Regions from separate parts of the Niastella sp. sgz303648 genome, predicted to be linked through region 2. Evidence: riboswitches for the same ligand, from Rfam matches in the RefSeq annotation. Region 2 holds a riboswitch; each other region holds the start of a gene.
The links. Region 2 has a riboswitch for cobalamin ahead of AC59IL_RS26270 (TonB-dependent receptor plug domain-containing protein). Riboswitches for the same ligand answer to the same signal wherever they lie in the genome.
Positions count from the first base shown of each region.

Region 1: another riboswitch for cobalamin. It lies ahead of AC59IL_RS29480 (ABC transporter substrate-binding protein); the one in region 2 lies ahead of AC59IL_RS26270 (TonB-dependent receptor plug domain-containing protein).
Region 3: another riboswitch for cobalamin. It lies ahead of AC59IL_RS21000 (ribonucleoside-diphosphate reductase small subunit); the one in region 2 lies ahead of AC59IL_RS26270 (TonB-dependent receptor plug domain-containing protein).
Region 4: another riboswitch for cobalamin. It lies ahead of metE (5-methyltetrahydropteroyltriglutamate--homocysteine S-methyltransferase); the one in region 2 lies ahead of AC59IL_RS26270 (TonB-dependent receptor plug domain-containing protein).

Region 1 covers NZ_JCAPSW010000013.1:124,265-130,137, reverse strand. Annotated here, with positions in the region: gene AC59IL_RS29505 (cobyric acid synthase) at 1-471, shown strand, start outside; gene AC59IL_RS29500 (cobyric acid synthase) at 438-1,187, shown strand; gene AC59IL_RS29495 (pyridoxal phosphate-dependent aminotransferase) at 1,193-2,212, shown strand; gene cbiB (adenosylcobinamide-phosphate synthase CbiB) at 2,191-3,132, shown strand; gene AC59IL_RS29485 (AAA family ATPase) at 3,140-3,727, shown strand; cobalamin riboswitch at 3,825-4,017, shown strand; gene AC59IL_RS29480 (ABC transporter substrate-binding protein) at 4,051-5,268, shown strand; gene AC59IL_RS29475 (iron chelate uptake ABC transporter family permease subunit) at 5,268-5,873, shown strand, end outside.
Region 2 covers NZ_JCAPSW010000010.1:121,147-127,019, forward strand. Annotated here, with positions in the region: gene AC59IL_RS26260 (APC family permease) at 1-460, opposite strand, end outside; gene AC59IL_RS26265 (TonB-dependent receptor family protein) at 516-2,585, shown strand; cobalamin riboswitch at 2,731-3,024, shown strand; gene AC59IL_RS26270 (TonB-dependent receptor plug domain-containing protein) at 3,146-5,080, shown strand; gene AC59IL_RS26275 (DUF6580 family putative transport protein) at 5,177-5,764, shown strand.
Region 3 covers NZ_JCAPSW010000007.1:133,438-139,310, forward strand. Annotated here, with positions in the region: gene AC59IL_RS20995 (ribonucleoside-diphosphate reductase subunit alpha) at 1-610, opposite strand, end outside; gene AC59IL_RS21000 (ribonucleoside-diphosphate reductase small subunit) at 716-1,687, opposite strand; cobalamin riboswitch at 1,806-2,034, opposite strand; gene AC59IL_RS21005 (class I SAM-dependent methyltransferase) at 2,289-2,906, shown strand; gene AC59IL_RS21010 (carboxypeptidase M32) at 3,003-4,511, shown strand; gene AC59IL_RS21015 (hypothetical protein) at 4,539-4,958, shown strand; gene AC59IL_RS21020 (PKD domain-containing protein) at 5,454-5,873, shown strand, end outside.
Region 4 covers NZ_JCAPSW010000007.1:127,393-133,265, reverse strand. Annotated here, with positions in the region: gene AC59IL_RS20995 (ribonucleoside-diphosphate reductase subunit alpha) at 1-1,591, shown strand, start outside; cobalamin riboswitch at 1,706-1,854, shown strand; gene metE (5-methyltetrahydropteroyltriglutamate--homocysteine S-methyltransferase) at 2,000-4,321, shown strand; gene AC59IL_RS20985 (acyl-CoA thioesterase) at 4,402-4,785, shown strand; gene AC59IL_RS20980 (hypothetical protein) at 4,899-5,873, shown strand, end outside.

The DNA of each region.
Region 1 (5,873 bases), on a different contig from region 2:
CCCATTGGCACGCAATCGGCATGGGAATATTTCATGGCCAATGATCGCCAGGAATTGTTTTCAGAAGTAACAAACGCGTTCGACAGATTAGCCGCCCGGTATGCACCTATTGTTATGGAAGGCGCCGGCAGCATATCTGAACTAAATCTTAAACAGCGCGACATTACCAATATGCGCATGGCCATACATGCCAATGCCGCCACCTACCTTATTGGTGATATCGATCGCGGCGGCATCTTTGCCAGCTTATATGGCACCATGGCCTTGCTTACACCACCCGAAAAACAATGTATCAAAGGAATTATCATCAATAAATTCAGGGGCGACAGCCGGCTGTTCGATGATGGCAGAAAGATGATCGAAGATCTATGTGGCGTGCCGGTACTTGGCGTACTGCCTTATTTTAAAGACATCTTTATTGAGGAAGAAGACTCTCGGTGCCATTATCACTTAAACAACGCGAATCGGTAAATGATAAAATTAATGTTGCCGTTATTCTGTTACGACGCATGTCGAACTTTACCGACTTCGACCGGCTGGAAAAAGATCCGCGTGTAAATTTGTTTTACACAGTTGACCCTGCTGAAATAGCAAAAAGCAACATCATTATTATTCCCGGAAGCAAGAACACGATAGAAGATCTGATCGCTATTAAAAACAATGGTGTTGCGAGAGCTGTTATAGAAGCACATAAAAAAGGAAAAACGGTTGTTGGCATTTGTGGCGGCTACCAGATGATGGGCGAAACTATTGAAGACCCTTATGAGGTAGAGAGCAAAGCAGGAAAAGTGGCAGCACTAGGTCTGCTTCCGGTGCATACGGTTTTAGGGAAGGAAAAAACAACCCTGCAACGCAGTTTTACGTACAGGCAGTATTCAGAACAATGCACAGGTTACGAAATACACATGGGACAAACTGTGGTAACCGGTACGGAAGTTGAACCGTTAATAACTTTTTCTGATGGCAGCACCGATGGCTGTTACTTAAACAATACATGCTGGGGAACTTATATGCATGGCATTCTCGATAACGATGCAGTGGTAAATGATCTGCTATCGACCTGTTCAAACACTGCAGCCATATCATTCGACTACCGGCAATACAAGGAAGCGCAGTACGACAAACTGGCGATGCTGATCAGGGAGCATGTTGACATTAACCAGGTGTACCAAAACATGAAATCATAATTTGTATGCTGCAGGGACACGGAGATGATGCGTACCGTTATAATCAGAAAATAATAGCCGATTTCAGTACCAATGTATGGTACGGAGGCGAGCCTGCCGGATTAAAAGAACATATTTTTAAACACTGGCATGTGCTTAATAAATATCCCGAAGTGCAGGCAGAAAGTCTTGCTTTGAAAATAAGTGAGCATCACCGGCTGCCGCCTTCCAATATTCTTATCACCAATGGTACTGCTGAAAGTATTTATCTCATTGCGCAGGCATTTGCCGGCGAAAGAACAACCATCACCATCCCAGCTTTTGCGGAATATGAGGATGCCTGCAGCATGCACCGCCACCAGGTACAATTTGTAAACGAGGATGGCATACAGGCGCATATGCCGGTGGAAAAGGGTTTGTTTTTTATCTGCAATCCCAACAATCCAACCGGACATGTTTTTCCGCAGCTCGAAGCACTCATAAAGGCCAATCCCGAAACATTGTTTATAATAGATGAAGCCTTTATTGAATTTACAGTTAACGCTACTTCCCTTATTTCCCTGATCGATACCTGCGACAATGTTATCATCCTTCGATCGCTTACCAAGGCTTTTGCCATTCCCGGATTACGGCTTGGCTATATAGCTGCGCATGCCCGGTTGATCAATAAACTATTGCTGTGCAAAATGCCCTGGTCGGTCAATGCGTTTGCCATAGCGGCGGGTCATTTTATCTTTGATAATTATTCAGGCAACCAGCTTCCCTTAGCGCAGTTGTTTAGCGATAAAGAACAATTTGTTCAGCAATTACAACAACAGTCATTTACTATCAACAACAGTCATACCCATTATTTTCTGGCCCGGATGCCATTCGGAACAGCGCAGCAGTTGAAAGAATATCTGATGACCCATCACGGGTTACTGATACGGGATGCATCGAACTTCAGGGGATTGAGCAAACAACATATACGCATTGCTACCCTAACAAAAGAAAAAAATGAATTATTAACAGATGCATTAAACGAATGGATAAAACATTGCTCCTGATATTACCGCTGCTTGCAGGCTATCTTCTCGACCTGTTGTTGGGCGATCCTGAACAACTCCCCCACCCCATCAGGTTGTTTGGCACTACCATTGGTAAAGGTGAAAAGCTGTTGAACAAAGAGAACTACCGGTTTTGGAATGGAGCACTGCTTACGATTACTTTATGTGCCGCCACATTTTTTTTCTTTCAATATTCATCATTGTTGCTGCTGAACCTGCACCCGGTTTTATACCTGATTTTTAGTGCTGTTTTTGTATACTATGGACTGGCCAATAAAACCCTCATCGAAGAGGGTAAAAAAGTTTTTCATGCACTGGATGCCCAGGGGATTGAAGCGGGACGCAAACAATTGAGCCGCATTGTAGGAAGGGATACTGCTGCGCTTACACCCCGGCAAATACGCATAGCCGTGCTGGAAACCATGTCGGAAAATTTAAGCGACGGCATCATTGCTCCCTTGTTTTATTATGCTATAGCCGGAGTGCCCGGTATGATGACCTATAAAATGATCAATACGCTTGACTCGATGATCGGTTATCGCAATGAACGGTTTGAACTGTTTGGAAAATTTGCTGCACGGCTCGATGATGTAGTGAATTTTATTCCAGCCCGTATCACCGCCCTGCTGATGGTGCTGGTAAGCGGCAGCCGGCGCGGCTTTTTGTTTATTTTTCAATATGGCAACCAGCATAAAAGTCCCAATTCAGGTTATCCCGAAGCGGCGCTGGCAGGCATTATGGATACACGCTTTGGCGGACCCAACATATATCACGGCAAGCGGGTTGAAAAGCCTTATATCGGAACAAACGACAGAACGGTGATGCATCATGAAATTGCGCGGGTAAGCAGTATCAATCATAAAGTTTGTTTATTTGCCGTTCTGATCATTTCCCTGATTATTTACTTAATATATACATAAAGCGCCATTGCACATCACCGAAAAATATATCATCACAGGCGGACCCGGAGCCGGCAAAACAAGTTTGTTGCAGGCATTGAAAAGTGCAGGTTATCATTGTTCAGAAGAAGCATCACGCCGGTTAATTGCAGAAGAAGTGGCCAAAGGCTCTGATTGCCTTCCATGGATCAATCTATCAGGTTTTGCCGGAAAGGTGCTGGAACGAATGACAAATTTATATTTGCAAACGGCTCCCTGTACGGGTGCAACTTTTTTCGACCGGGGCATCCCCGATATTATTGCTTACCTGAAAGCAGCCGCACTTGCTGTTGATGATCGTTATTACTCTGCCTTACAGCAGCATCCTTACCATCAGACCGTTTTTATTTTACCACCCTGGAAGGGCATCTATGTAAATGATGCCGAGCGATGGCAAACATTTGACGAAGCTGTTCAGTTGTATACTTCTATCAGAGAAACCTATGAGGCATTAGGTTTTACGCTGATAGAGGTGCAGCCTGCAAACGTTGAAAACAGGATGAACTTTGTAGTTGAAACAATTACACAGACCTTTAGTCCCGCTTCGCGGGACACATTTTTAGCTAAGAGGTTATAAGAGTAGAAAGAGATAATTCTCTTAGCGCTGCTGCATTTAGGGCGCTGGCGCCCTCTTAAGTAGTAAAAAGAGAAAATCACATATCCCCAAAATAATTCCTACTTTCGCCGGCAAAGGTAGCCGCATTTGCTGCTTTAAAAGGGAATCCGGTGTAAGTCCGGAACAGTCTCCGCTGCTGTAACCTCTTAATAAAGAACCGGCCATTCAACTCCACTGTCCGCCAACTGACGGATGGGAAGGAAGCCAGGGTTTGAGGAAGTCAGAAGACCTGCCTTGATAATAAAATTCACTCACCGCTTTCGGAAGAAAGGCAAAGAGCAATCATGAAAAATAGCAGGCATCTTCTCAACTGCAGAAAGCAATTTTTTCTGCCCCGCATTACCGGTTTACGTTCACGTAGTATTTACCGCATTTGTATTTTGTTTTTATGGATGGCTTCCTGTAAACAGGCAACCAAACCATCGTCTCATTCAACTGCTGAAAAACCGGTGGCCGCAAAAACCAGGCTACTGTATTCCAAAGGATTTACGATAGAATATTTCGAAAACTACAAGCTGGTAAAAATTGTAAACCGTTTTTCAAATAAAACCGATACCCTGCAATATGTATTGGTACAAAGAGGAAAACCTGCTCCTGGTGGTTATCCCGGCGCACAGGTGATACAGATACCCGTACAAAAGCTGATGGTAACTTCTTCCATGCACGTAGGGCTGGCCGATTTTGCCGGGGCTGCCGATGTAATAATCGGACTTGCCGAATCAAAATATGTTACTTCGCCCATAGTGCGCAAAAATCTGGCATCAGGTAAAATAGTTGAAGTGGGCAATGGCAGCGCCATGAATAATGAGTTGATCATTTCCATGAAACCCGATCTGTTAATGACGATGGGCAGCCCCGACGCGCCATTCGCACGCTACCAGCCCCTCACCGGCGCCGGTATTCCTGTGATGATGAACGCCGAATGGCTCGAAACCGACCCGTTAGGACGGTCAGAATGGGTGAAGCTTATGGCAGCCCTGTTGAATAAAGAAGAAGTAGTGAACCCGAAATTTGGCGCCATGGAAAAGGAATACAACCGCTTAAAAGAGCTGGCTTCAAATGTAACAAACAAGCCTGAAGTAGTGGTTGGAATGCCTTTTAAAGGAACCTGGTATGTTCCTGATGGAGACAGCTATATGACACAATTTTTAAAAGATGCCGGTGCATCATATCATTGGGCGAATGTAACAGGTACCGGCAGTCTGGCGCTTAACTTTGAAGCAGTGGCCCCTATTGCACTGAAGGCCGATTTTTGGCTGAACATGAACAATGCCAAAACAAAAGAAGAAATTGCAGCCGCTGATCAACGTTATACTCAGTTCAATTCATATCGGAAAGGAACGCTGTTTAACAACAACAGGCGCATAAACGACATAGGCGCCAATGATTACTGGGAATCAGGCGCCGTTAATCCGAGCCTGATCCTCGCCGACCTGGTTAAAATTCTTCATCCTGAATTATTACCGGATCACCAACTGTTTTATTACCAACAATTACAATAATGACCGTAGCCTCCTATTCCGCTACCCGAAAATACCAATGGGCGGCTTCATTCACGAAGCTGGCTGCATTGTTTTTTCTGTTGCTGATCGTGTTTATAACAGATATAGCCTTCGGCTCGGTATCAATTCCGTTACGTGCAGTGCTGGATATTATTGTATCGGGCAAAGCCAGCAACGAAGCATGGATATATATTGTTGAGCAAATCAGAATACCCAAGGCAATTACAGCCGTTATCGTAGGCTGCGGGTTACCTGTGAGTGGCTTACAGATGCAAACGCTTTTCCGCAATCCACTGGCAAGTCCTTCGATTTTGGGCGTTACGGCAGGTGCCGGTTTGGGCGTAGCGCTTGTGATGTTATCAGCAGGCAGCATTACCACTATATATGCCATTAAAGAGCTGGGCATTTCGGGAAGCTGGCTGATTCTGCTGGCGGCTTCATTAGGAGCAGCTTTTATCATGTTTATCATCATAGCCATTTCGGCCCGCATAAGAGATAATGTTATTATGCTGGTGGTGGGTGTAATGATCGGCAACATCACCCTTTCCGTTATCAGTATCTGGCAATATTTCAGCGCACCCGAGCAGGTGAAGGATTATTTAATA
Region 2 (5,873 bases):
CGTTTTGGGTATGCGCACTCATTCGTAAACCCAGCAGGTTCACTCCATAAAAAACAATCACCGATATTGTAGATATCGTAAGTTTTATAGCATTAAGATCACTACTTCCTTTAAACAATACATTGGCCAGGTATTCGGACCCGATCAATGCCACACCTGCCAGCGAAGCAGCATTCGACACCAGTATGATGCAGTTAATGGCAAATGCCATAGATGGATGGTAACAATAAGAAAAAATTTTATAATATCCACCCGTTACAGGATATCGCGAACCGATCTCTGCATATGTTAATGCCCCACATAAAGCCACTACGCCTCCCATGATCCAGGCAGCAAAGAACATATCGGCCGAACCGGCTTGTTGGGCCACATTTACCGGCGTACGAAAGATGCCCATGCCTATTACCAACCCCACCACAATCATGGTAAGGTCGAACAAATTCAATTTGGTCGACTTCATTCGTGGAAGTTAATTAATATTTGCATTTACCTTTACGTTTAATTCCCTCTTTCTGATGGCACCAAAACTCATACTTTTCTTATTTAGCATATCATTAGCAGGCAGTCTTATTGCACAAACAAATGTAAACAACGACTCGGCCCGTGTATTGCAGCAGGTGGTTATAAAAGCCTATGAGCAAAACCGCCAGCTGAAAGAAGTATCGGCAGCAATTAATGTTATTAACCCCGCTCAGTTGGAGCGTTTTAATAATACCAGCATTTTACCTGCTTTAAATGCTACACCCGGCGTGCATATGGAGGAACGTTCGCCCGGCAGTTACCGGTTAAACATACGCGGGAGTACCCTGCGCTCGCCTTTTGGGGTTCGTAATGTAAAGGTTTACTGGAATGGTATACCTTTTACCGACCCGGGCGGCAATACTTATCTGAATCAGCTCGGCTATTATAATATTAGTTCTATAGAAGTAATTAAAGGGCCGGCCAGCAGTTTATACGGGGCAGGTACCGGGGGCGCCATTTTGATCAGCAGCCAGCCACAGCATATAACACCCGGCATAAATCTGCATTACGTTACCGGAAGGTTTAACATGCAAAATATAAATGCCCAAATAATTACGGGCAATGATGATCATAACAATACATTCGGATATACGCATCAGGCCAGTGATGGTTATCGCGAACACACCAAAATGCGGCGCGATATTGCCACCTGGGAAACGCAGATCAAAGCAAATGACAGGCAACAACTGGCGGCATCGATACTGTATGGCGATCTTTATTATCAAACACCCGGTGGTTTGACAGCTGCCCAATATAATGCTAACCCGCGTTCAGCACGCCCTGCAACCGGAGCAACGCCCGGTGCAGATGACGCCAAAGCTGCTATATACCAGAAAACATTTTTAGCAGGGTTGAACCATACTTACCGCTTTAGTGATGAATTTCAAAACAGCACGGTGGTGTATGGCGCTTTTTCGAACATAAAAAATCCAACATTTCTTAATTATGAAAGAAGAAGCGAACCGCATTTTGGCGGCCGTACGATGTTTACGTGGCAAAAGCAAATACAACAAACCAGTCTGCAACTATCATTCGGCGGCGAAGGCCAGCGCGGTTTTTTCAATACCAAAACGTTTCGCAATGTAGCCGGCAACCCCGACACAGTACGAACAGATGATGATATCAACAATTACATTTATTCGGGTTTTGTACAAACCGATATCCGTTTTACCGGCGACTGGGCCATCAGCGCAGGCGTAAGCATCAATAAATCTTCAATAACTATAACACGACTTACCGGGCGGCCAAAGGCTACTTTAAAATCCACCTTTAACAGTGAATGGGCGCCAAGAATTGCCATTTCAAAAAAGGTGTTACCCGGCACCTTGTTATATGCCAGTGTATCGAGAGGATTTTCGCCACCCACCACTGCAGAAATTTTACCATCAACTTCAATCATCAATACAAGCCTGCAGGCCGAACATGGTTTGAATTATGAAGCAGGCATTAAAAGCAGCTGGTTACAGCAACGCTTATACGTAGAAGTAAATGCTTTTTATTACCAGCTTAAAAATGCCATCGCACGACGGAACGACAGCACCGGAGCAGACTATTTCATAAATGCAGGAAGCACCCGTCAGCGCGGTATTGAATCGCAGGCTTATTACCAGTTGTTACCTAAAGGCAATGGCTTTTTAACCAGCGCACGTATCTGGATCAGTCATACCTGGAACAAATTCCGTTACCAAGATTTTAAAGTGGTAAGTACCGATTTCTCAGGTAACAAGCTGCCTAGTGTTGCTGCCAATATTGTATCGGCCGGTATTGATTTCGCTACGCGGCCCGGCTGGTACACCAACATAACATGGTTTTACAGCGACCCGGTTGCATTGAATGATGCCAATACAGATGTTGCATCATCGTACAACCTCGTGGGCGCCCGTACCGGCTGGCGCACCTCATTTGGCAAAAAAGTAATGATGGATGTGTTTGCAGGGGTAGATAATTTATTTGATGTTACCTATAGTTTGGGTAACGATATCAACGCTGCCGGAGGTCGTTACTACAATGCGGCGGCTGGTGTTAATTATTATGCAGGTGTAGCGTTTCAGTTTAAGTATTAACAGGCTTCATAACAAACAATTGATCTTTATGCATTCAAAGATCAATTGTTTGTATTATAAGGTGTTGCAATGGCTTTAGATATACCGCTCCGCTTTTCCACAGCAGCTTTAAAAAAAATATATTGGAATAAGCCCCCCACCCCCCTATTTTTGCCGCGTGATTGGTTTCTGCCGGCGTAATGTGTCGGGAGAATGAAAAGGGAAACCGGTGTAAGTCCGGTGCTATCCCCGTAGCTGTAAGTTCCTTAACAGTTCTAAGTTTTAAGTTTTAGGTTCTAAGTTAGTTCCTGAGTTTCAAAGTCAGCGAACATAGAACTGAGAACACAGAAATAAGAACTGTTCAGTTCAATCTTTATACCACTGTCGAATAAATTAGCAAAGATGGGAAGGTATTGAACTGCGAACAAGCCAGAAGACCTGCCAGTTGCAATTATTACATCAACGAGCTTTCGGGTGAAAAGCCGGGATGAAATTCGTCTTAACCGCGGAAGACCATTTCATTTCTGTTCGTATTTCATTTTTCCGAAGGTTCATAGTTACATCAAAACTAAACTATGACCATGTTTAAAAAGTTACTCGCAGTATCTTCTCTGGCGCTGAGCCTTGATTCATTTGCACAGGACTCTACATCTTCTTCTTCAAAACAATTAGATGAAGTAATTGTAACAGCCAATAAGCTGGCCCAAAAACAATCTACTACCGGTAAAGTCATTACGGTTATTTCGAAAGAACAAATCGAAAAAAGCAGCGGTCGCACCGTTGGGCAATTATTAAACGAGCAGGCTGGCATTACCATTAATGGCGCCTTAAACAATATTGGAACCAATCAGTCGGTTTACATGCGGGGCGCTGCATCGGGCCGCACATTGATCTTACTGGATGGTATTCCGGTTTATGACCCGTCTCTTTCAGGCAATGAATTTGATCTGAACCTTCTTTCGCTGAATGATATAGAACGGATAGAAGTTTGCCGGGGCGCACAATCTACATTATACGGCAGCGATGCAGTAGCAGGCGTAATCAATATTATAACTGTTAAGCAAAACATTGCCAAACCTGTAAATGCCAAAGCAAGTATCGGCGCCGGTAGTTTTGGCACTTTCAGGGGTAATGTTCAGTTTTTTGGCAAAGCCGATAAGCTAACCTATAGCGCCCGTTATTCAAAAGTGAAATCAAATGGATTTTCAACAGCATACGATAGCACGCATAATCAAAACTTCGATAAAGACGGTTTTAACAGCGATGTAGCCGCTGCCTCTTTGCAATACCAGGCTACACCTGAACTTTCGATAAGAAGCTTTATTCAATATAGCCATAACAAAACAGATCTCGATTACGGAGGTTATAAAGATGACAGGGATTATGTATTGAAAAATAAAAGTCTGATGACCGGCGCCGGCTTCACTTATCGCAGGAACGGGGTAAGTATAACAGGTAATTATCAATACTCAGATGTTACCCGGAATTTTGTAAATGATAGTACTGATGCCGTTTATACAAAATACTTTTCGAACGACAACTATGGCAAGGCTCAATATGTTGAAGCATATGCCAATATTAATTTAGGTAAAGGTTTCAGCTGGCTGCAGGGAGCCGATTACCGGTTCAGCAGCATGAACAGCCAATCGCTTTCCATAAGCGTATTCGGACCATATCCTGATAAAATCAACGATACATCGCATAGCCAGGCTTCGATGTTTGCTTCGCTGTTTTATAATGCACCCAACGAAAAGCTGAATATCGAACTTGGTGGCCGTATGAACGTGCATTCACGCTACGGCAGTAACTATACCTATACTTTCAATCCTTCGTACAATTTCAGCGACCATTTCAGGGTATTCGGAAGTGTGGCTACTGCATTTAAAGCACCCTCATTATATCAACTCTTTTCAGCTTATGGCGATCCTAATCTGAAACCAGAAACTTCAACCAACTATGAACTGGGTGCACAGGCAAAGAATGAATTGGTTTCAGGCCGCGTGGTTTATTTTCAACGCCGTATTAAAACCGGTATCGACTTCGATTACATAAACTACAAATATTTCAACGCTGCCAAACAAACGGTAAAGGGTTTTGAATTTGAAGCAACGGCAAAACCGGTGTATCACCTTACACTTACAGTAAATTACACCTACCTTGATTCAAAAGACGACATACAAAGCCGTGAAACATTTAAGGATACTACCTATCATTATTTGCTCAGAAGGCCCAAACATAACCTGAACGTTACTGCAGGTTATCAGATAAACAGTAAATTTTATGTAAGTGCTTCAGGCAAATATGTAAGCAAACGATATGATGTTGGCGGGTACATGACTAAAGATTTGGCATTGAGCGATTACTTTATAGTGAATGCTTATGCAGAATATAAATTCGTTAAATTTTTAAAAGTATTTGCAGATGCACAGAATGTTACCGACCGTAAATTTTTCGATGTAAATGGATACAATTCAATTCCATTTATGTTTAACGGAGGCATCATCTTAAACCTGTAAATTATAACAGGCAGGGAGTAGTTATTTCAACTGCCTCCTGCCTTCATTTAAACAGCGGTAAAATTCTTTAACTTAGAATAGTAAAACGTATAAACCATGTCACTAAAACAAATCAACCCGCGAACAGCTGTGCTGCTGCTTTTCATTGTAGTGGTTGCCGCCCTGAGGCTGGCTTCCTTTTCCGACTGGGGTCCGTTAACGGTATTTACCCCTATTGGCGCAATGGCGTTATTCGGGGGTGCGTATTTCAGGGGTAATGTAAAACCATTCGCTTTTCCATTGCTAACCTTGTTCATCAGTGACGTGATTTTGTCGTTTACCATTTTATCGCAATCGCCATACAGGAGCGGCTTGTTGTACACCGGCTGGTTCTGGACTTATGGAGCCTTTGCCCTGATGACCATTGCAGGTAAGCTGATCATAAAAGAGGTTACCATAAAAAACATTGTTACTGCAACTGTAGTTGCCACGCTCATTCACTGGCTGGTAAGCGATATCGGAGGATGCCTGGCTGAAAATCAATTTTCATTCACCTTGTACACTCAACGTTTGATCACTGCCATTCCTTATGAATGGCGTTTCTTAGGCGGTACTGCTATTTACAGCGCCATTATGTTTGGCCTGTTCGAATGGCTGCAACATAAATATGTTTCACTAAATCCGACAGTGAGTTCAACACTTTAAGCTGTTACCGGTTACCAGTTGCCGGGAGCCGGGAAAACCGGAAACCAGTAACTGGTAACAAATAACCGGTAATCGTGTAACCTGTACCTTGACCCTTGCGCTTTATTGC
Region 3 (5,873 bases), on a different contig from region 2:
ATGTGGGGGTGGCATGTGTAAACCAGCGCTCACTCATTAAATGATAGGTTTTAATGGCGCTTTCAACATCTTCTTTATGAATGCCAATTGCCACGCGCATGTACATATGCTGGGGGCGTTCAGATACTTTGCCATCGATGCGCAGCAGGTACGACTTTTCGAGTGTTTTAAAACCAAAATAGTCGAACCCGAAATCGCGGTCATAAATAATTGAGCTATCCAGCAGTTCGGCATTGGCTTCAATGATGTCCATTACATCGTCGGCCAGCAACGGCATTTTACGGCCTGTAGCTGAATCAGTATACTGATGCAGTTTACGCATGGTGGCCGAAAATGATTTTATGGTATTCTTATGCAGGTTGCTTACAGCAATGCGCGAAGCGAGCAACGCATAATCAGGATGCTTGGTGGTTAAAGAGGCCGCTGTTTCTGCAGCCAGGTTATCGAGCTCGGTAGTAGTAACACCATCATAAATACCTTCGATAACTTTCTTAGTTACTTCAATTACATCTACCAGCGAACTTAATCCATACGATAGTTTTTGAACACGTGCCGTGATTTTGTCGAACTTTACAGTTTCCTTCTTGCCATTTCTTTTAATTACGAACATAATCTAAAAAATTTCTGATTTATAGATTTTGAGAGCTCGGGATTTCTTTAACTGTGACTTTCTAATAAATCACAAAATCCCTAAATCCCAAAATCAGCAATAATTTTAAAAGTCTTCATCGAGCGAAAACTGTTGCGATTCTTTGGTTGTATTTACACCGGCTTTGCGGTAATCGCCCACACGTTTTTCGAAGAAGTTGGTTTTTCCCTGCAGCGAAATCATTTCCATAAAATCGAATGGGTTAACTGCATTGAACATTTTGGGATAACCTAATTCGCTCAGCCATCTGTCGGCCACAAATTCAATGTACTGTTGCATCAGCCGAGAGTTCATACCAATTAAATCAACCGGCAGCGCTTCGGTAATAAATTCCTTTTCAATGCGCACGGCATCACCAATGATCATATACACCTGTTCCTGCGTTAATTGATTTTTCAACATGCTGTACAATAAACAGGCGAACTCACAATGCAACCCTTCATCACGACTAATAAGTTCATTGCTGAAAGTAAGTCCCGGCATCAGTCCTCTTTTCTTTAACCAGAAAATTGAGCAAAAGCTGCCGCTGAAAAAGATGCCTTCCACAGCTGCAAATGCAACAAGGCGTTCGGCAAAATTTCCCTGCTCGATCCAGCGAAGCGCCCATTCGGCTTTTTTCTTAACAGCGGGCACTGTATCAATGGCATGAAACAGGCGATCTTTTTCGTTCGGATCTTTTATATAGGTATCTATCAGCAATGCATACGTTTCGGAATGGATGTTTTCCATCATGATCTGAAAACCATAAAAGCAACGGGCTTCGGGCAATTGCACTTCGCTCATAAAGTTCACTGCAAGGTTTTCATTTACGATGCCATCACTTGCTGCGAAAAATGCCAGTACGTGCGATATAAAATGACGCTCCCCATCATTAAGGCCGGCCCAGTCTTTCAGGTCGCCGCTTAAATCAATTTCTTCGGCAGTCCAAAAGCTTGCTTCATGCTTTTTATACGTTTCCCATATTTGCGGATATTTGATAGGCAGAATAACAAACCGGTCTTTGTTTTCTCTAAGCAACACTTCGTCTTCGTACTGCATAATAATATACTGATTTCAAGGTTAATAATGCGGTACAACAACAGACAGTAACTCCAATACCTCGCGTTAAAATAAAGCTGAAGCATCAATCAATTGCCTGTACCTTATCGGGAAGGTTCCAAACATACCTGAAACGGCAGGTCTCCTGGCTTGTTGAATTGCTGAACACCTTCCCATGGCGCCAAGGCGCCACAGTGGTTTTGAAGAATCAGCTATGTGAATGGGGAGTAGTAGGAGCCATTCACCCAACTTACAGTTGCCCGTCAGCCCGTGATTTGCACACGGTTCCCTTTTAAGCCTGCTAAATGGTATGATCATCAGCCGGCACCGCAACAAATTATTTGTAAGACCCGACAGCGAAAGTAACATGCCTGTGAAATAATCAACAATTGAGTTTTTCACAAGGTGTTGATAGTTTTATAAACAACTTTCAATGATTACTGCACCACCTTCTAACGGTATGCATAAAAGATAGATAAAGAACCGGTTACATGCAATAATATTTCCGGTGTTATAATAAAAACCAATGCGTGATTTTGGTCACGGTTTTTGGGTAATGTAGTATTTAACTTTATGACTGCTTTTGTGAAAAGAAATTACTATGTATCTATCATTGAAAGAGCATTGGGAACATGTGTATCGAACAAAAAACGAGCAGGAAGTAAGCTGGTATCAATTATATCCTGAAACAGCTATTCAGTTTTTAAACTTATTTCAGTTGCCGCATACCGCCCATATTATTGATATTGGCGGAGGCGACAGCCGCCTGGCAGAAGTTTTGCTCGAAAAAGGATATAAAAATATTTGGGTGCTTGACATCTCGGAACATGCTATTGAAAAAGCAAAAACCCGCATGGGCGAAAAAGCTTCGGCAATAAACTGGATAGTGAGCGATGTTACCAGCTTTCAACCACCTGTATTGTTCGATTTCTGGTACGACAGAGCGGCGTTTCATTTTTTAACCGAACCCGAAAAAATTGATCAATATATTAATGTAGCTGCATCAGCGGTAAGCCCCAATGGATATATGGTAATAGGAACATTTTCTGAACAAGGCCCCACAAAATGCAGCGGTCTTCCCGTTACACAATATTCCGATGTAACGCTTGCCAAACGCTTCGAACCGGCATTTGAAAAAATAAAGTGCATCTATCACGATCATACTACACCGTTTAATACGATACAGAATTTTGTGTTTTGCGGGTTAAGGCGGGTTTAAACAGGCCAGCTATAATACTCCGGCGTATCGCACTTTTGCCCGTTTGCCTCTTTTGACCGAATTTCGCCTCCTGTTATTACAACAAAACCCTCAGGCATGACAAATACAGCTGCAAAATCATTATATAGTGAATATGTAACAGCTATGAATACTATTGCCGATTTGCGATATGCAGCGGCCCTGTTGCAATGGGACCAGGAAACTTATCTGCCCCCCAAGGGAGCGCCTATACGCGGTCAGCAAATTGCCACCCTGTCTGAAATAGCCCATCGCCATTTCACCGATGAAAAGCTGGGAGCACAGTTGCAGGAACTGCTCGGCGGGAATCAATTAACAGCCGAAGAAAAAAGAAATGTAGAGCTTACCTGGCAAGACTATTCGAAACAAAAAAAGTTCCCTTCTTCCTTTGTTCGAACTATGGCCGAAGCAGTGAACAAAAGTTTTCACAGCTGGATAGAAGCCCGTAAAGCAAACGATTTTTCAATTTTCGCCAAAGACCTGGCACGCCTGATCGAACTGAAAAAGCAGGAAGCCGATATGCTGGGTTATGAACATCATCCGTACAATGCTTTGCTCGACGATCACGATAAAGGCGCTACCGTTCAATTGCTCGATGGCGTGTTCAATTCAATAAAAAAACCGTTAAAGGACATTCTTGATAAAATACAACAGCAGCCACCTGTCGATGACAGCTTTTTGCACCAACACTTCGATAAGGATAAACAATGGCAGTTTGGTTTGCAGGTTGTGAAAGAACTGGGATACGATATGCAGGCGGGCCGCCAGGATATTTCGGAACATCCGTTCACCGTTAACTTCAACAGCCAGGATGTGCGTATAACTACCCGAATCGACGAAAACGACCTGAGCAATATGGTTTGGAGTTGCATTCACGAAGCAGGCCATGCCCTGTATGAACAAGGGCTACCGCTTAGTGAATACGGATTGCCCCTTGGCGAGCCGGCATCCTATACTATTCATGAATCGCAGTCGCGCTTATGGGAAAACCATGTTGGCCGCAGCCTTGCCTTTTGTGAACGCTGGCTGCCGGTGCTGCAGCAGTATTTTCCACAGCAACTGGGCAACGTATCAGCAGATCAGTTTTACAAAGGCATTAATAAAGTACAACCCTCGCTTATACGTACCGAGGCCGATGAATTAACCTATCATTTTCATATCATGATACGATATGAGCTTGAAAAGTCGTTGATAGAAGGCGCAATGCCCGTAAACGATATACCGGTTTACTGGAACGACCATTATAACCGGTTTTTAGGGGTAAAAGTGCCTAACGATAAACAGGGTTGCCTGCAGGATGTGCACTGGAGCCATGGAAGCTTTGGTTATTTCCCTACTTACAGCCTGGGCAGTTTTTATGCCGCCCAGTTTTATTCTTTTGCAAATCAGGCGATTCCGTCGCTTAACCGGCAAATTGAGCAGGGAAATACCGGCGATTTACTGCAATGGCTGCGTAATCAGGTACATATCAAAGGTCGCCGCTTTACCAGCGAGCAGCTTTGTAAAGAAGTATGCGCAGAAACCCTGAATATTGAATATTTTATTACTTATTTACTTGGTAAATACAGAGATATTTATAAATTTTAATATCTGAAACCAAGCCGTGGCCTGATTATGAAAAGAAGCTTACCTCTGATCGTTATGGGGTTTTTTACCCTTGTTATTGGCATGTCGTGCAAAAAAGCTCTTGAAAAGAAAGCACAGGACATGCTGATGGACGCTATTACCAATGGCGTTTGGATAGTGGAGCAGTATATTGAGGGATCCAATAATATTTCAAGTCAGTTTCTAAACTACACCTTCCAGTTTTATGAAAACGGTACCGTAACGGGTACCATAAATACCACCAGCACCAATGGTACCTGGTCGGGAAGTATTTCTGACTATACCATTACTTCCAACTTTCCTTCGGCCGAAGACCCGATTAAAAAGCTGAATGGTACGTGGAAAATAAAAGACAGTGACTATGACTTTGTGAAAGCCGAAATGACCACCGCATCGGGAACCAATACGTTGTACCTGCGTAAAAAATAACAAACAGAAATCACAATATCCCAACGACGCTTTTAGTTCTTTCGTAATTATAAAGTAACACGTACGGTTACAAAGTTGTAACGCCTCTTCCCTGATCATAACGCAACTTTATAACCAACCTCCATCCGACCTTAATATCTTATGTAATGCATCTGCGGTCCAGGTATCCGAAACCAATTAACGCATTGCCCAACAGCTGGTTAAGACCTGATCAACATGTTATGCATGATCTTAACAGGTAAGTTATGTGCTTTTAAACAAATATAATTTACCCCGGAATAAGGTTTGCATAACACTAATTCCGTGCGTGAGGAGTGGGCGTGCAACCTGTAAACCATAAAACATTAATTGCACTTGAGTAACCTGAAAGTATCACCTTGTGAAAGCAAATGGGAAAGTGACTGCTTCAACAAGGTTAAAAAACGAATGCTTGCCTGCAAATGGTTTTTTGTACCAGTAATATTGCTATTGGCATCCCAAACATATTCACAAACAATGGTGCCTGAATTTACGGCCAACCAAACCTCGGGCTGCGCGCCATTAACCGTAAGTTTCAGGGATTTAACAACAGGCGATCCCAAATTCTGGAACTGGGATTTTGGAAATGGGACCCTTGGCAATGTTCAAAACCCGGTAGTTAACTATTCTACCCCCGGCACTTATACGGTTAAACTGGTTGTACGCAATGCCGATGGCACCAATGGCATTACAAAAACCAATTACATTACTGTTTTCCCCTCACCCACGGCTGCCTTTTCGGCTAATATAACTATGGGGTGTGTACCCGTAAACATCCAGTTCACCGATAAAAGCACTTCCGCTGCGGGAAGCATTGTTTCGTGGTTATGGGACTTTGGCGATGGTACCACTTCTACTGCTCAAAATCCCCAAAAAACCTACTCAACGGTTGGATTT
Region 4 (5,873 bases), on a different contig from region 2:
CGGCGGCACCAATGGCACCAGCAATGGTATTATTCCCATGCTGAAAGTGTTTAACGATACAGCCCGTTATGTTGACCAGGGCGGTGGCAAACGCAAAGGCGCCTTTGCTATTTACCTTGAACCCTGGCATGCCGATATCATAGAGTTTCTTGACCTGCGTAAAAATCATGGTAAAGAAGAAATGCGCGCAAGGGATCTGTTCTATGCCTTATGGATATCGGATTTATTCATGAAGCGGGTTGAGGAAAATGGCAACTGGAGTTTGTTTTGCCCCAACGAAGCACCTGGTTTAGCAGAGTGTTTTGGTAAGGAGTTTGAAAAATTATACGAACAATACGAAGCCGAAGGCCGCGCCCGCAAAACCATCAAAGCGCAGGAGTTGTGGTTTGCTATTCTTGAAGCGCAGATCGAAACCGGTACGCCGTACATGTTGTATAAAGATGCTGCCAATAGTAAAAGCAATCAGCAAAACCTGGGAACTATTAAAAGCAGCAACCTGTGTACCGAAATTCTGGAATACACCAGTGCCGATGAGGTAGCTGTTTGTAACCTGGCTTCACTGGCCCTGCCGCGTTTTGTGAATGAAAACAAATTCGACTTCGATAAATTATATGAAGTTACTTACCAGGTAACACGCAATCTGAACCGTATTATCGATAACAATTATTATCCGATAGAAGAAGCAAAGCGCTCGAATTTACGTCACCGCCCTATTGGATTAGGTGTTCAGGGACTGGCCGATGTATTTATCTTATTGCGTTTGCCTTTTGAAAGCGACCTGGCGAAGATGTTGAATCAAAACATTTTCGAAACCATTTACTTTGCCGGCATGACGGCCAGTAAAGACATGGCTAAAGAACAGGGCGCTTATGAAACCTTTGCCGGTTCACCATTGTCGAAAGGGCAGTTCCAGTTCGATTTGTGGAATGTGCAGCCTTCGAACCGCCACGACTGGGATACACTAAGAGCTGAAGTTATGCAGCATGGCGTTCGTAATTCGCTGCTGGTAGCGCCTATGCCTACCGCTTCTACTTCACAGATATTGGGCAACAATGAATGTTTTGAACCTTACACTTCAAACATTTATGTGCGCAGGGTATTAAGCGGCGAGTTCATTATCGTAAACAAACACCTGCTGAAAGATCTGGTGCAACTGAATTTGTGGAACGATACCATGAAGAACAAGATCATTGCAGCGAACGGGTCGATTCAACATATAGAAGAAATTCCGGCCGATATCAAAGCGTTGTACAAAACCGTTTGGGAAATAAAACAACGTACATTAATTGATATGGCTGCCGATCGCGGCGCCTATATTTGTCAGTCGCAATCATTGAACTTATTTGTTGATAGTCCTACCGTAGCCAAATTAACTTCCATGCACTTCTATTCCTGGAAGAAAGGATTAAAAACCGGTATGTATTATTTACGTACACAGGCTGCTTCGCAGGCGGTTCAGTTTACAGTTGAAAAGCAGGGCAGTCGCCAGATGGAACCTGTGGTTCCCAAATCGGCCGAAGCAGTTGAGAGCGAATTGCTCAACGGCGGAACCTGTAGCATGGAAGATGGTTGTGTTACCTGCTCAGCGTAAGCAATATCGAATATCAAATAATAAATGTCGAATGTTGAAGTGTAAAAGACTTCGATATTCGACATTTTACATTCTATATTCATTATTTCCTATCTTCGCCTTTCAGTTCTTTACTTTAACACTTTGTTTTCAGGTTAATCCCGTTGTACCAACGTGGATTATTAAAAAGGAACCGTGTGCAATTCACGGGCTGTCGCGCAACTGTAATTCCCGACTCACAGAGTGGGGAGAAGCCAGATACTTGCCTGCAAATTAAGACGAATGCTTTCGCGGTTTGAAGCAGCAGTCAGGAACAGTATATCACCCCATTCATCACTGTTTCTCTCTAACACTTTATCACGAAAGCATACTCATTAAACGTAAAGACATTAATACTATTCATTAATGTTTAATTAAATGTTTATGCGTATGCTAACACACACTCCTGGGTTCCCCCGTATTGGGGCGCAACGCCAGTTAAAGAAAGCCTGTGAGCAATATTGGGCAGGCAACACAACCAGAAGCGAATTATTTCTTGCCGCAAAAAAGATCAGGGAAGAAAACTGGTTATTACAAAAGCAATCGGGTATTGATTTAATACCCTGTAACGACTTCAGCTTTTACGATCAGGTGCTCGATATGTCGTTATTGCTGGGCGCTGTGCCTGCAAGGTACACACCGGTGGTAACTGATGTTAAAGACAATGCTGAAATCGACCTGTGTTTTGCCATGGCAAGGGGTTATCAGCAACATGGGCTCGATATAACGGCCATGGAGATGACAAAATGGTTCGATACCAATTATCATTACATCGTTCCTGAGTTCACGGCCGGTCAGCAATTCAGGATATTATCCGATAAACTGTTTCATGAATTCAATGAATGCCGGCGTGTAACAGGCATTTTACCCAAACCGGTATTGATAGGGCCTGTATCTTATTTATTATTGGGTAAAGAAAAACAAACCGGAGAATCTTCTGATAAGCCATTCGATAGAATTGATCTCATAAAACAACTGTTGCCCGTTTATATAAAGGTTTTAAAGCGGCTCGAAGAAGCAGGCGCCATTTGGGTACAGCTCGATGAGCCGTTTCTGGTAACCGACCTTACACCCAAACAGCAACAGGCTTTTCAATATGCCTATCAGGAAATCAGAAAGCAAACGAACCTCAAGATTCTGTTAGCTACTTATTTTGAAGGGCTGCAGGAGAATACCAGCGTAGCTGTTAATCTTCCCGTTTGCGCATTGCATCTTGACCTGGTGCGCGCGCCGCAGCAGCTTGATGACGTATTACAGGTTATTCCTCCTAAATTATCTTTATCGTTAGGCGTTGTGGATGGCCGTAATATCTGGAAGAACGATTACAAAAGATCAATAGCGCTGATCGAAAAAGCAGTTGCTGCTATCGGCAGGGAAAGGGTTATGCTGTCGTCGTCGTGTTCATTGCTGCATACACCTGTTGATCTCGATGGCGAAAATGTTATAGATGCCGAAATCAAAAGCTGGATGGCATTTGCCAAACAAAAGCTGATTGAAATAAACGAACTGAACCAGATCGCTGAAGGCAATGGCGAATTGCTTGCTATTAATCAACAGGTTATTGCCGGTCGCCAAAACTCAACACGCATTCATAAACAGGCCGTAAAACAACGGGTGACTGCTATTAAAGAGGCTGATGCAAAACGTACCAGCGAATTTGGCCTTCGGCAAAAAATACAACACAAACGCTTTCAGTTGCCGATGTTCCCAACAACAACCATCGGTTCATTTCCGCAAACCGATGTAATACGCCAGTTAAGAGCCAAACTGAAAAAAGGAGAGCTTACCACGCAGCAATATGAAGCGGCCATTGAAAACGCCACCATAGATGCCATTCGCATTCAGGAACAGATTGGGTTGGATGTACTGGTGCATGGTGAGTTTGAGCGCAATGATATGGTTGAATATTTTGGTGAGCAGCTCGATGGGTTTTTGTTCACCCAAAACGGATGGGTGCAAAGCTATGGCAGCCGTTGTGTAAAACCGCCCATCATAGGAGGCGATGTAAGCCGCCCGCACGATATGACGGTAAGGTGGAGCCGCTTTGCACAATCGCAAACCAGCCGCTTAATGAAGGGTATGCTTACGGGTCCGGTAACTATTTTGCAATGGTCGTTTGTGCGCGACGATCAGCCGAGGTGGCAAACCGCTTTTCAGATTGCGCTGGCTATTCGCGATGAAGTGGTGTCGTTGGAACAGGCAGGCATTCAGATCATACAGATCGACGAACCCGCCATTCGCGAGGGATTGCCTCTGCGCAAAAAAGATGGCCCCGCTTATCTTGATTGGGCGGTGAAAGCATTTCGCCTGGCAGCCAGCGGCGTGCACGACGAAACGCAGGTACATACCCATATGTGTTATAGCGAGTTTAACGACATAATGGAGCATATTGCAAAAATGGATGCAGATGTGATCACCATCGAAACCAGCCGCTCGCAAATGGAATTGCTCGAAGCGTTTGCACGGTTTAAATACCCCAACGAAATAGGTCCCGGTGTATATGATATTCATTCGCCCCGCGTGCCGTCTGTTGAAGAAATGAGCTATCTGTTGCAGAAAGCCGCTACGCTGCTGCCTGCAGAAAACATATGGGTAAATCCTGATTGTGGATTAAAAACCCGTCGCTGGCCCGAAACAATGGCTGCATTAAAGAATATGGTACAGGCTGCCCAAAAAGCAAGGGAGGGTGTGAAGGAAACACAGGCTATTTAGTAATCTCAAAAATAGTTACCGGTTGCCGGTTACCAGTTCCCGGCAACTGGCATCCGGTAACCTGTAACATTATTTCTATTATGACTATTGAACAAAAAATACAACAATCCGAAACAAGAATATTCAAGGCTGTTTTTCCCAATACAACCAATCATTACGATACCTTATTTGGCGGCACCGCCATGGCTTTGATGGATGAAGTGGCTTTTATTGCCGCCACCCGCTTTGCCCGGAAACGAATGGTTACTGTTTCATCAGATAAAATTGATTTTACACGGCCTATTCCCGCCGGCACTATCATTGAGCTGATCGGTAAAGTGGTGCATACCGGTAAAACAAGTGTAAAGGTGCTGGTTGAAATATATATTGAAGAAATGTATTCTTTTGTTCGGGAAAAAGCCATCAGCGGCACATTTACCCTGGTGGCGATTGATGACAATAAGCGGCCGGTTGATATATTATAAGTGCTGAAAACGCAAAAAACAGGAGATCCGCCTTTCTTTAACAATTCATGTACAAAAATTTATCAATTTTAAGCTGCGAAAGCCATTAATTTGTTAAAAGTTATATTGCCGACATGAATTGCACCCAAATGTTTCGCTTCCTGTTTGCCTTGTTATTAATGATTACCGGAGTAAAGGCCGGCCATGCACAGCAAATCGACTCTATGTTAAACCTGTACGGAGAAAAATATCCGCAGGAAAAAATATATGTTCAGTTCGATAAGCCAGCCTATAATACCGGCGAAACCATCTGGTTCAAATCTTATTTGTTTGCGGGTATTATACCTTCACTCATCAGTAAAAACTTTTATGCCGAACTGCTCGATCCTTCGGGCAAAGTAATTCAGCAAAAGTTGCTTCCCATTTATGAGGCTTCGTCTGCAGGTTCTTTCGATCTGCCGGCCAATCTTCCGTATCCAACAATAATCTTTCGCGCCTATACCACCTGGATGCTGAACTTCGATACCACTTTCCTGTTCAGCAAAACCATTCGCATATTAAATAAATCAGCCGCTGCCACTGCAGATGCTGCTACAACTTCGAAAGGTACCGGGGCAAAACCTGCTACCCAGGGTGCTGCTGCTGCCACTACTGCCACTACAGTTAACCTTCGCTTTTTTCCTGAAGGTGGCGACCTGGTAACCGGGCTCGAATCGCAGGTGGCCGTAAAGGTTACCGATGCTTACGGGTTACCGGTTTCGGCTGTAGGAACCATCAAAGATGCAGGCGGTGCGGCTGTTGCAACTTTCGGTACGGTGCACGATGGCATGGGCCGGTTTGCTATTGAACCGCAGCCCGGCAAAACATATTATGCCGAATGGCAGGATGAAAAAAAGCAAACGCATAAAACGCCCTTGCCTGCAGCAAAGGCAGTTGGTGTGGTGATGCAATGCGCTCCTTCGGGCAGCCGTCAGGCTTTTATTATAAAAAGGCCGATGGATGCGCAGGACAATTTAAAAACACTGTACCTGCTGGGCTATTTCAATCAGCAGGTGGTTTATAAGGCCCGGCTCAATATGCGTGAAAGTTTTATGGTAAGCGGATCAATA